3 regions of the Paenibacillus sp. FSL R5-0701 genome follow, and region 1 is predicted to be linked to each of the others. Evidence: predicted binding sites of a transcription regulator. Region 1 holds the regulator's gene; each other region holds the start of a gene.

Region 1 (4,293 bases):
AAAGGAATACTAGCTTTCACTCATTTAAAATTGCAACCATCGTTCAAATACATACAAATGGATGTTTCATTAGTATGTTGAAAGTTTCATATAGAAGAGGTATACTTTAATTAAATTTTGAGCAATTTAATTTTAAATAATTAATTGGAGATGTTAATATGGATCAGGCAAAACAACTTGTGACAGAACAACGTACATTTTTTTATACAGGACAAACTAAAAATATCGAATATCGGATTAATGCGCTTCAACAGCTTAGAAAAGGAATTGAAAAGTATCAGCAACGGATTCAAGATGCACTTCGGGCGGATCTGAACAAATCTGAGGCGGAAGCTTACGGTTCCGAGATTCGCATTGTTTTGGGTGAACTGGATTTTGCATTAGAACACCTGCAGGAATGGGCTGCACCAAAACAAGTCCCAACCAATTCGGCTATGCCGGATGGGGTGAGCACCATTTACCTTGAACCATACGGGGTGGCTCTTATAATTGCACCTTGGAACTATCCTTTCCAACTGGCCTTTGGTCCACTGATTGGAGCAATTGCAGCCGGTAACTGTGCAGTTATCAAACCTTCTGAATTAACACCAGCCGTATCTCGTCTGACGTATGATCTGATTAAGGAGATCTTCCCTGAGGAGTATATTGCCGTTATGGAAGGTGAAGTTGAGGAAAGCACAGCATTGTTGAAAGAGAAATTTGATTATATTTTCTTCACAGGTAGCACAGGTGTTGGTCGCATTGTTATGAAGGCAGCTGCGGAGCACTTGACTCCTGTAACTCTTGAGTTGGGTGGTAAGAGTCCTGCTATTGTCCATAACGATGCAGATCTGAAGCTGGTGGCCCAGCGGATTGTTCGTGGTAAGTTCCTGAATGCAGGCCAAACTTGCGTTGCTCCGGATTATTTGCTTGTACATGAACAAGTTCGTGATGAATTGATTGATCTGATTGGCGCAGAGATTAAAGATAAATTTGGGGATGAAGTATTACAGAACGCTGATTTTCCGCACATTGTCAATGCGCGTAACTTTGATCGGTTGTCGGGTTTCCTCACAGCTGGCAAAACTCTGATTGGTGGGCGTTCTGTACGTGAGCAGTTGCTTATTGAGCCAACGGTAATTGGAGATGTGAACTGGGAATCAGCTGTCATGCAAGAAGAGATCTTCGGTCCGATTCTTCCTGTATTTACGTACAGTGACCTGAATCCTATGCTGGATGAGATTGTTCGTCGGCCAAAACCATTGGCACTATATCTCTTCACACAGGATGAGCAGCTGCAGGATCAGGTTCTGAATCAAGTATCCTTCGGTGGGGGATGTATTAATGATACACTTTCTCATATGACTTCACACTACCTCCCGTTTGGTGGTGTAGGAGAGAGCGGTATGGGCTCATATCACGGACAACAGAGCTTTGATGTGTTCTCGCATCACAAGAGTGTTCTGAAACGCAGTGAATAATTAACCGCTAAAATAACATAAACATGAAAAAAAGAGGTTGTCCTGTTCATCAGGGCAACCTCTTTCATATTTCCTTACATCTAGTTTTGTTACTCAAGTTAAATATTAATGAATATCTCGGAAAAGGCCAATGACTTTACCCAGAATACTAACGTGTTTCAAACGTAAAGGTTCAAAGGTCGCATTCTCCGGTTGAAGGCGAATATGATCTTTCTCTTTATAGAACGTTTTCACTGTAGCTTCATCGTCTTCAGTCATTGCAACGACGATATCACCGTTATCAGCAGTTTGCTGTTGACGGACAATAACGTAATCTCCATTAACGATTCCAGCTTCCACCATACTATCTCCCACTACTGAAAGCATAAACACTTTCTGTTCGCCTACATAATGTGTAGGAAGAGGGAAGTAGTCTTCAATGTTCTCGGTTGCAGTGATTGGAACCCCAGCTGTAACCTTACCAACGACAGGAATACGTGCAACGCTATGAGCAAATTGATGAGAATGCTCAGACTCTTCCTGGCTCAAAAGCTCAATGGCTCTTGGCTTGGTAGGGTCGCGTCGGATCAAACCTTTTTTCTCCAAACGATCCAAATGTCCATGTACTGTTGAGCTGGAAGCAAGTCCAACCGCTTCACCAATTTCCCGTACGGAAGGAGGATACCCCTTCAACCGGACTTCATTTCGTATAAACTCCAGAATAGCCTGCTGCCTGCTGGATATCTTCGACATACCGTATCAACCCCATTTTAGTAACGTTTGGGAAAATTATAACATAGAACCTCCGTTCGTACAAACATAAGTTCTAAATAAAATAGCATTAAATCAGTGTTTTTTAACTTATAGAACAGAAATTGTCCAAAAGTCAGAGCATAATACTGCAAATGTTTTGCAAAAGTACTTGAAATAAGATATTGCTCCTTCTAAAAAAGAAGCGAACAATTGTTCTAAAAATCTATTGAACAAAACAAGTGTTCGTGTTATATTGATTTCAACATATAGGAACAAACGTTTGGAGGCGGGTATTTAATGAGATATTCTACTTATCAAAGCATTTATGAACCAATGAATTCGGAACTGGTGAAGTCTAACATAGGGAACTACAAGAAGGTTTTAGCGCGTTTCAAGATTTCTTCATGGATGTTAAAGGTAGCCATTACCTCTATGATTATATTTATTGGATGCAGCACTGTTTTAACTGTATTTGCCGGCAATGAGAATGATGTTCTGCCTGGAGGAAAGATAGCTGTTTCACAAGGGGAAACATTATGGAGTATTTCTTTAGAACATAAACCGACGAATATGGATACACGTATTTATATAGAAGCAATTAAGAAAGTGAATCAACTTCATACGACTTCCATCCAAGTGGGACAAGTTCTAGCTCTACCACAATTTGCAGAATAAAATGCACATCAATGTGTGTTAACGCGTGTCAACTTGACAAGCAGCCTTTATAATGGCAAAGTTAATATGACTTTGTATTTTTGGAGGGGACAAGCTTGGATATAGATAGTCTGGTAGCACGCATTAACGAATTGGCTCGTAAGCAAAAGTCCACTGGATTGTCGGAGGAAGAACGTGCCGAACGTGCCGAGCTAAGAGAGATTTATTTGAGTAATATTCGCAGTAATTTCAGACAACAACTGGATACCATTGAGATTGTTGATGATGAGAATGACAAAGGCCACCAAGGCAAACTCAAACACTAACGAAACCTAATGATATCATTATGATATTTAGGTTTCTTCCTGTTATTTTGAGTGTGCAATTTATAGGGGGAAATGTCGGTTTGCAATTATGTAAGCCGATACAAAGACACATAAGGGGGATTCTCATGTCGCGTTCGTTCGAGAGAACGGTTAAGAAAAATTCCAAGCAGTTAAATCAGCAACGCAAAAAAAGTGGTCAACCAATCACAGGTACACCAGGCGAAGAAGTCTTTAAGGGACGCAGCCTTTTGTTCCCTATATTTTTGATTGGTCTCGCCTTTTTGTATCTGTTTATGAGCACGTTCCTTGTGCAAGCTCCGATGACAACCTGGGACTGGGTGACGATGCTGCTTTACGTATTTTTGGCAGTCATCTTCATGCTTCGTCGTCCATACATCAAGATTAGCAGTAATCGGATTATAACGACGAAGGGTAATCGTGAACGTTCAATTGGGGTTGACGATATCGTCAAATTCAGAATCGAACCAGGTACAGTTGTTATCGAACATAACAGTCGCGGGAAAAGATGGGTGTTTACCAAGTTATTGAACCGTTACGATACAGATGCGATTGCAGAACGTTTGCTGAAGTTTGCAAAAGCACACCAGATCACCGTGGAAACCGTCGATAAGTAATTATTGCATAAAGGGGTAGATGATCGGAATGGCGTTAAAAGCGATTTTGTTCGACCTAGATGATACTTTATTATGGGATGAGCGTAGTGTTCGAGAAGCTTTTCATGAGACTTGTCTAATCGCAGCGAAAGAGACTGGGGTTAAACCAGAAGAACTTGAAGAAGCTGTTCGTAATGAGGCACGTGGACTGTATGAATCATATGAAACCTTTTCTTTTACTAAAATGATTGGAATCAATCCGTTTGAAGGCCTATGGGCTAACTTTACTGGTGGGGATCAGCCTGAGTTCCGTCAGTTGGAACAGCTTGCTCCAGTTTACCGTAAAGAATCCTGGCGTCGTGGCTTGTTGAAATTGGGTATAGATCGGGAAGATCTTGCTGAACAACTGGCCGCACAGTTTGGAGTAGAACGGAGATCCAGACCACATGTATACGAAGAAACGATGGATACCTTGCGTCAATTACAAGGAAAGTACAAACTGTTGTT
Region 2 (4,293 bases), 760 kb from region 1:
GAAAAGACAACCATGACAAGCCTAAAGGAATTCAGAGGGAAGCGACCTAAATTATCGGCCCCTCAATTCGAAAGATACGGTGATTCGTGCAAACGTAGCGAAGAAGACGAAATTGTTGCCGAAGAAGCGAAGCGCTCGCCTTTATCCCCGGGTTTTCCCTTTAAGAAAGGGAATCAAAAAAAATCTGGGGATAACAGCGATCAGAGGAACAATTCGTCGCTGTAGTGTCACTGATACAGCGCTTAAAGTAACAGCTTAGCGCCAACATGCTCTCAACTGCCCCACCCCAATTCGAAAGATACGGTGATTCGTGCAAACGCAGCGAAGAAGACGAAATTGTTACCGAAGAAGCGAAGCGCTCGCCTTTATCCCCGGATTTTCCCTTTGAGAAAAGGGAGTTCAAAAAAATCTGGGGATAACAGCGATCAGAGGAACAATTCGTCGCCGTAGCGTCTCCTTTGCACCAAACCTAGTTTTCAACTAACTATGAAAGAAGTGGATCTACCTTGCCATCAGTTACACTCGAACGCAGTCGCAAAAAGCGGCTTGAACATGCACATCCATGGATATTTAACAATGAAATTGCCTCTGTTGACGGAAACCCGGAGCCGGGAGATCTGGTCAATATATTGAATCATCAAGGTCGCTATCTGGCGACAGGATATTACAATCCCGCATCTCAGATCACTGTAAGAGTTGTAGCGTATCAACCGCTTGAGTCCGAACAGATGGACACCGCGTTTTTTGCAGCGCGTTTCCGCGATTGCTTGCGTCATCGGGAACGTTTTATCCAGGATGGAGAGGCATACCGCCTCGTTTACGGCGAAGCTGATTTTCTACCAGGCTTGATCGTTGACCGATTCGGCAGCATCCTCGTTGTACAGTTGCTTACACTTGGCATGGAACGTTGCCGTGAAGCCATCGTACAGGCACTCATTGAAGTAATGCAGCCGGAAGGCATATATGAGCGCAGTGATGTCTCGATTCGTGAACTGGAAGGTTTGGAGCAGACCAAAGGTCCACTGTACGGAGATTGCCCAAGACATGTCACGGTTACAGAGAATGGACTACTCATTAAAGTGGATATCGTGGAAGGGCAGAAGACAGGTTACTTCTTCGACCAACGCGAGAATCGTGCAGCGATCGAACCGCTCATGAAGGGTTGGGGCTACAAGAGTGGAATCACACTACAAACGACCGAGCAGGATGGCACACAGCAGATGTTGCCTGTGAATAAAAGCGGTAAGGTAGTTACATTCCCTTATTGGGACGGTGCCACCGTACTGGAGTGTTTCTCACACACGGGAAGCTTTACGTTGAATGCTTGCAAGTATGGAGCCAAGAAAGTGACTTGTCTAGATATTTCGGAACATGCCATTGAGAGTGCACGAACAAATGTGGAGCTTAACGGTTTCACCGACCGGGTCGAATTCGTAGTTGCTGATGCATTCCAGTACTTGCGTGAACAAGTGAAAGGGCTGGATGAACGTACCGCACGTGCACGTGCAGGCGAACAGAAAGTGGATACATCCAAAGCGCTTGCAGCTGGCGGTAAAACATTTGATGTGGTCATCCTTGATCCTCCTGCATTTGCCAAAACGAAATCAGCAGTCAAAGGTGCATGCCGTGGATATAAGGATATCAACCTGCAAGGAATGAAACTGGTCAATGAGGGCGGATATTTGGTAACAGCCAGCTGTTCGTATCACATGCGTCCTGACCTTTTCCTGGATACGATTGCCGATGCAGCCGAAGATGCAGGCAAAGTGCTGCGTCTAATTGACTGGAAGGCAGCAGGTAAGGACCACCCGCAAATTTTGGGCGTGGATGAAGGACATTACCTGAAATTTGCTATTTTCGAAGTGCGCAGTAAAAAGAATTAGAAGAGTCTCGTTTTACTTTTTTTAATTTCTCGTGAGATAAAGTGAAGTTTAAATAAATGATACTTTTGGCAAAAAGTCCACAGTGTGATAGCTGCGGGCTTTTTGCTGTTTGGCTGTGTTAACGGAGATGATCTCCGTTTTTACCGGATAGTGGCAAACGTATGTTCCGAACCAAGTCAAATATGTTATACTGGGAATTAAAATCTTGTACGTGTAGTTTGGAGGATTAGACATGTCCGTTCGTTTTGTTATTGGCCGGGCAGGCAGCGGCAAAAGCTCGCTGATTACCCGGGAAATTACAACCTTGCTTCAACAAGAACCGCAAGGTAAACCTTTGATTTTACTCGTTCCAGAACAGAGTTCCTTTCGAACAGAGCAAGCGTTGGTGTCTTCTGGAGCAATTAAAGGTACGATGCGTGCAGAAGTGCTGGGCTTTCGCCGTCTAGCCTATCGCGTAATGCAGGAAGCAGGCGGTTCTGCTCGTATTCCGATCGGAGCCGAAGGCAAAAAGATGCTGCTCTACAAAGTAATCCAGCGCCGTAAGGAAGAATTGAAGCTGTTTGGTGCATCCGGCAGCCAGCTGGGTTTTATAGGCGAATTAAATGAGTTATATAGTGAATTTAAACGTTATGAAGTTGATCCATCATTGCTGGAAGACGGGCTGTCTGGAGAGAATACCTCATCCACTTCGCCGATTCTGGAGGACAAGTTGCATGACTTGAATCTGATATATCGTGACTATGAACAGGAACTGACCCATTTATATATTGATGATGAAGACACGTTGACTGAGCTGACAGATCGTTTGTCGGAAAGTGCATTGCTGCAGGATGCCCAGATCTGGATTGATGGTTTTCAGGGATTCACACCACAGGAGATGAGTGTGATTGGTCGACTGATGTTGCAGTCCTCTTCCGTGACGATTGCACTGACATTGGATCGTCCTTATGATCACGGCGCACTGCCTGGGGAACTGGAACTGTTCTATCCCACGGCAAGTGCCTATGCGCGCCTGAAAGGGATGGCTGACGAACTGGGTATACCGAGCGATATAACCGTGCTAGATTCGGAGATTCCACCGAGATACAAGGATCGTCCGGGACTTGCTCATCTGGAGGCTGGTTTCGACCGGCGAATTCGTTGGAAAAGTGAAGGCCTTGATTCCGGAATCCGACTGGTTGCAGCGGAGAACCGACGAGCTGAGATGGAGGGGGCACTGCGTGAGATGCGGCGTTTGGCGCAAAACGAAGGTGCGCGTTATCGGGATATGGCGGTACTTGTTCGTCAGTTGGATACCTACGCCGATATAGCTGAACCTCTATTCAGGGATTATGACGTACCCGTCTTTCTGGACCGCAGAAGAAATGAACTTCATCATCCATTATCCGAGTTTATCCGTTCCGCATTGGATATTGTTCGTCGCCACTGGCGTTACGAGGATGTATTTCGCTGTGTCAAAACGGATCTGCTGCTTCCGCGTGATGGTTCCATCACTCGTGAAGATATGGACCAGCTTGAGAATTATGTACTGGCTTGTGGTATTCACGGGTATCGCTGGACCGACGGCAAACCATGGAAGTATGTACCAAGCCTGTCGCTGGAAGACAACGGTCAGGATGGCCGTAGTCGAGGACGGGACCAGATGCTTTCTTTAATGGAGAACTGCCGAACGGTCATTACAGATTCCTTGGGTGTTTTTGAGAAACGAATGAAAAAGGCAAAGACAGCCAAAGCCCAGTGCGAGGCACTATACAGACTGCTGGAAGATGCTGAGATTCCATGGAAGCTGGAGAATATGTCTGCTGAAGCTAAAGCTCAGGGGGACCCCGAACGTTCGAGAGAACATCGGCAGATGTGGGGAGCTGTGCTGGATTTATTGGATCAGATGGTCGATATGATGGGGAATGAACGGCTGGATATCACGCTGTTTGCCGGGATGATCGAGACCGGATTGACGGAACTGAAGCTGGGTCTGGTACCACCGGCACTTGATCAGGTTTTGGTGGGTTCCATGGACCGTACACGACTTCAGGACATCAAATACGTATTTATCCTTGGCGCCGTTGATGGTGAATTACCCGCCGTACCTCAGGATGATGGCTTATTAACGGAACTGGAGAGAGCGTTACTGACGGAACGTGGCATGGCGCTTGGACCAGGTGCAACAAGGCAGATGCTGGATGAACGTTTCCTGATCTATACGGCACTTACAGCCGCAAGCAGCCAGTTGTGGCTGAGTTACCCGGTTGCTGATGATGAGGGGAAAGCACTGTTTCCTTCCGAGATTGTCCGCCATGTACGGAAGATGTTTGGTTTACAAGAACAGCCATTACTCGCTCAACCACCGGTTGCGAACTCTGAAGAAGCGCATTGGTCCTATGTCACCCATCCAGGTCAGAGTCTGTCTGCG
Region 3 (4,293 bases), 1.6 Mb from region 1:
GTCCTCATCGTTTGCTGACTTTGTGAAAAGCAGTACATCTTCTGGAAGTCACCGGAACGTTTAAAGCGTTTTGCTTTTGAGCGGTTGACTTTATTTTTTGCGTTTCTACATAGTGGGATCATGTTAATATGGATTGACATTGAAACTTTACATTTCATGTTCCGGATGATGATAACGGGATTATGATGATTGTTTGGAGTAATGGAGGATATGAGGGAGGGCGTCTTGTGAATTTACCCAACCGGATTACGCTTGCACGAATTTGCTTAATCCCTTTTTTGATGGTGTTCCTGCTCGTGGATTTTCCATTTTATCCAGAGCCGTTGCAGCTTGGAAGCTTGTCGCTTCCGTATAATCAACTGATTGCTGCTGTTATTTTTATCATCGCCGCAAGCACAGATGGAATTGACGGATACCTTGCGCGGAAAAATAACATGGTTACCAATCTGGGGAAACTGCTCGATCCACTCGCAGACAAGCTGCTGGTTACTGCAGTTTTGATCTCGCTTGTGGAGATGGGCAAGCTGGATTCCTGGATTGCAGTTGTGATTATTAGTCGTGAATTTGCAGTTACCGGCTTGCGTCAAATTGCATTGCTGGATGGTTCGGTTGTTGCCGCCAGTGCTTGGGGCAAGCTGAAGACTGTAGTGCAGATTGTGGCGATTGTGCTGTTGCTGTTGAACAATTTCCCGTTTTCATACACGGGTATTCACGTCGATATTATCGCGGTATGGGCAGCAGCGCTTATTACCATCTGGTCGGGTATCGATTACTTTATCAAAAACAAAAACCTGCTTCATTTTACAAAAGCATAATGGTTTGTTCTTAAATGGGTAATCATGAAGGAAGCATTGGGTCAGGGGCAATAGGAAATTATCCTATTGCCCTTTGATCACTCACCACGTGTACAGGAGGATGCTCAATGAAGGCAGAAATCATTGCAGTTGGCACAGAGCTACTGCTTGGACAAATCGTCAATACCAATGCCAGATACCTATCCCGTGAATTGGCTGCGATGGGGATCGATGTATATTTCCAAACGGTGGTTGGGGATAACCTGAACCGGCTTAGTGAAGCTATTCGCATTGCGCAGAGCCGTGCAGACGTTATTTTATTTTCCGGTGGCATCGGACCTACCCAAGATGATCTGACCAAGGATGCGCTCGCAGCTGTTCTTAACCGGAAACTGCATACAGATCGAATGGCTATGGACAAAATTGAGAGCTTTTTCAGAGATCGTAATGTGGACATGACAGAGAATAACCGACGTCAGGCGATCGTTATTGATGGCGGAACACCTCTGGCCAACGAAACAGGCCTTGCGGCAGGAAATGCGATTTCTGACAATGACAAATATTATGTTGTGATGCCTGGACCACCTAAAGAGCTGATTCCAATGTTTGAACAAGAAGTCAAACCTTGGCTGTTCCAGCATGTACTCACAGAAGAGATGCCGATCTATTCCCGAATGCTCAAATTCGCAGGTATTGGTGAATCTGCTCTTGAAGATCGACTTCTGGATCTGATTGACGCGCAGACAGACCCTACGATTGCTCCTTACGCGAGCGAAGGCGAAGTTACGGTACGTGTCTCCACAAAGGCTGCGAGTGAGGGAGAGGCGAAGCTGAAGCTGGATGCGATGGAGGTTCAGATTCGGGAGCGTTTGACAGAACATCTCTACGCGAACGAGGATGTGCCTATAGAGTACACGATTGTAACCATGATGTCTGACATGGGGCTGACGCTCAGCGCTGCTGAGAGCTGTACAGGAGGGCTTGTCATGCAAAGTCTGACCTCTGTACCCGGAAGTGCGTCAATGCTCAAAGGTGGAATTGTTTGTTACTCCAATGAAATTAAAGAAAAGTTGCTGAATGTGCCTCATGATTATCTGGAAGGTGAAGATGCACCTGGGGCGGTAAGTCCTGAGGTTGCAAAAGTACTTGCTGAGCAGATCCGCATGATTGGCGATGCTGATTTTGGCCTGGCTGTTACCGGTGTAGCTGGACCGGGATATTCGGAACGCAAACCACCCGGACTTGTCTTCATCGCTCTTGCCGAACGTGGAAAAGAGACGGAAATTCATGAGCTACGTATTAATGGTAATCGTGAGACGGTTCGCATTCGTTCAGCCAAAGCGATTCTTTATCGCTTATGGCAAAAACTTGTGGCGATGGATTGATTAGTTAATAGCTTCAATTGCATTTACAGTTCCAAGCAAGTATAATTAAGGAAGACGGAAGAACCGTAGAATTAGGCTTTAAAGCCTTGTTTACGGTTCTTTTTTCTGTTTAATGGAAAGTTTCCTTGAGGAAGAGGCGCCTCGGCCTTTACAAAAAAAACGAATGTATGTTCGAAAAAAAGCTTGGCAAACGTGTTAAAACAAGGTATTATTATCTTATAAACAGTAAAGGGTGTGAGCTTATTGTCAGACCGTCGTGCCGCGCTTGATATGGCGCTCCGTCAAATAGAGAAGCAATTTGGTAAAGGATCCATCATGAAACTGGGTGAGTCCACTCATATGAATGTGGAAATTATTCCCAGCGGTTCCTTGGCTTTGGATATTGCATTAGGAACAGGCGGCTTGCCTAAAGGCCGTATTGTTGAAATATATGGACCCGAATCCTCTGGTAAAACAACCGTAGCATTGCATGCTATCGCTGAAGTACAAAGAGCGGGTGGACAAGCTGCATTTATCGATGCCGAGCATGCTCTTGACCCACAATACGCAAGCAAACTTGGGGTTAATATTGATGAATTGCTTCTGTCTCAGCCAGATACGGGTGAGCAAGGGCTGGAAATTGCAGAAGCTCTTGTACGCAGTGGTGCAGTAGATATCGTCGTTATTGACTCTGTAGCCGCATTGGTTCCAAAAGCAGAGATTGAAGGCGAAATGGGTGATTCACACGTTGGTTTGCAAGCGCGTTTGATGTCTCAGGCGCTGCGTAAACTGTCTGGTGCAATCAGCAAATCCAAAACAATCGCAATCTTCATTAACCAGCTTCGTGAGAAAGTCGGCGTTATGTTTGGTAACCCGGAAACAACACCTGGTGGTCGTGCTCTGAAGTTTTATTCCACAGTACGTCTGGATGTGCGTCGTATTGAGAGTATCAAATCAGGCAATGACATGATTGGTAACCGTACTCGTATTAAAGTTGTGAAAAACAAAGTGGCACCTCCGTTTAAACAAGCGGAAGTGGATATCATGTATGGCGAGGGTATTTCGAGAGAAGGCAGTATCATTGACATTGGTACAGAGCTGGACATCGTTAATAAAAGTGGTGCATGGTACTCCTACGAAGGCGAGCGTTTAGGACAAGGTCGTGAGAACGCCAAGCAGTTCATGAAAGAGCATAAAGATATTGCTGACATCATTGAACAAAAAATTCGTGTAGCCAGTAACTTGGTTACTGCAGTTCCTGCGCCAACGAGTGAAGAGCAACAAAAAGAAGCAGCAGAAGAACAAGAATTGTTTGAAATCAACGAGTAATCTCTCAAAACCTCCCTTGTAGGGAGGATCCTGAGGGTGTTCCCCACTGGACTCCGTAAACTTATCTGATTGAGCTTGGATCAATCTGGATAATGGATTGTAGTGGGGTACTCGTGCTGTCCAACAGCCCCTGTCCCAATGGACAGGGGCTGTTGGCACGCTAACTGTGGAGATAAAGGCCGGGCTGCGCTCCCGGTCTTTTGTATTATTAGTGTTCTATGTCTTATGTGAAGATGTGCTTGGCGTAGTCAGAATGAAATTGTTATGAAAGGGGAGACCAGAATGGATCAACATGACGAGGATTTATATGAAGAAGCAGAACAGGACGGCCTATCCCAATTTCCGGACAACGAAGAACTTATTATTACACGTGTAGAACGAACGAAGAGCAGGCAAGCTCGTTATCGAATCACTTTTGGCATCCACTCCATTACGGTTCTTGAAGATGTGATGATTAAATACAGGATGACTCAAGGTAATATGTTTATGAAGAAGGATCTGGAGGAAATCATTGTAGCTGACGAGCGACAGCGGACGTATGCACAGTCTCTGCGTTTTTTGGAGCATAAGCCACGTACGCGCCATGAATTAAGTCAGAAACTTCGTCAGAAGGAGTTTGCTGCACCTTTGATTGAAGAGGCGCTGGATCGGCTTGAGCGGGAGAACCTGGTGGATGACGATCTATTTGCGAAGGAATGGACAAGACAGCGTATGGAGGGCAAGCGGAAGGGAAAACTGTGGATAAGGCAAGAGCTGCGTCAAAAGGGCATTGCCAATGATCTCATTGTTGAGGCACTAGAAGGGAT

The links. Region 1 encodes LexA, which represses DNA repair genes until DNA is damaged. Its sites were predicted from a motif close to CGAACATATGTTCG; they were not measured.
Region 2: a site for LexA is predicted at 2,038-2,051, ahead of addB (helicase-exonuclease AddAB subunit AddB). Genes of this name have one in related genera too.
Region 3: a site for LexA is predicted at 2,340-2,353, ahead of recA (recombinase RecA). Genes of this name have one in related genera too.

Annotation. Positions count from the first base shown of each region.
Region 1 is NZ_CP150230.1:4,146,259-4,150,551, reverse strand. It holds gene MKZ13_RS18255 (aldehyde dehydrogenase) at 159-1,460, shown strand; gene lexA (transcriptional repressor LexA) at 1,566-2,192, opposite strand; gene MKZ13_RS18245 (LysM peptidoglycan-binding domain-containing protein) at 2,490-2,867, shown strand; gene MKZ13_RS18240 (DUF896 domain-containing protein) at 2,963-3,172, shown strand; gene MKZ13_RS18235 (hypothetical protein) at 3,298-3,807, shown strand; gene MKZ13_RS18230 (HAD family hydrolase) at 3,836-4,293, shown strand, end outside.
Region 2 is NZ_CP150230.1:4,902,411-4,906,703, reverse strand. It holds gene MKZ13_RS21685 (class I SAM-dependent rRNA methyltransferase) at 507-1,883, shown strand; gene addB (helicase-exonuclease AddAB subunit AddB) at 2,116-4,293, shown strand, end outside.
Region 3 is NZ_CP150230.1:2,533,124-2,537,416, forward strand. It holds gene pgsA (CDP-diacylglycerol--glycerol-3-phosphate 3-phosphatidyltransferase) at 228-815, shown strand; gene MKZ13_RS11790 (competence/damage-inducible protein A) at 923-2,179, shown strand; gene recA (recombinase RecA) at 2,423-3,487, shown strand; gene MKZ13_RS11800 (regulatory protein RecX) at 3,770-4,293, shown strand, end outside.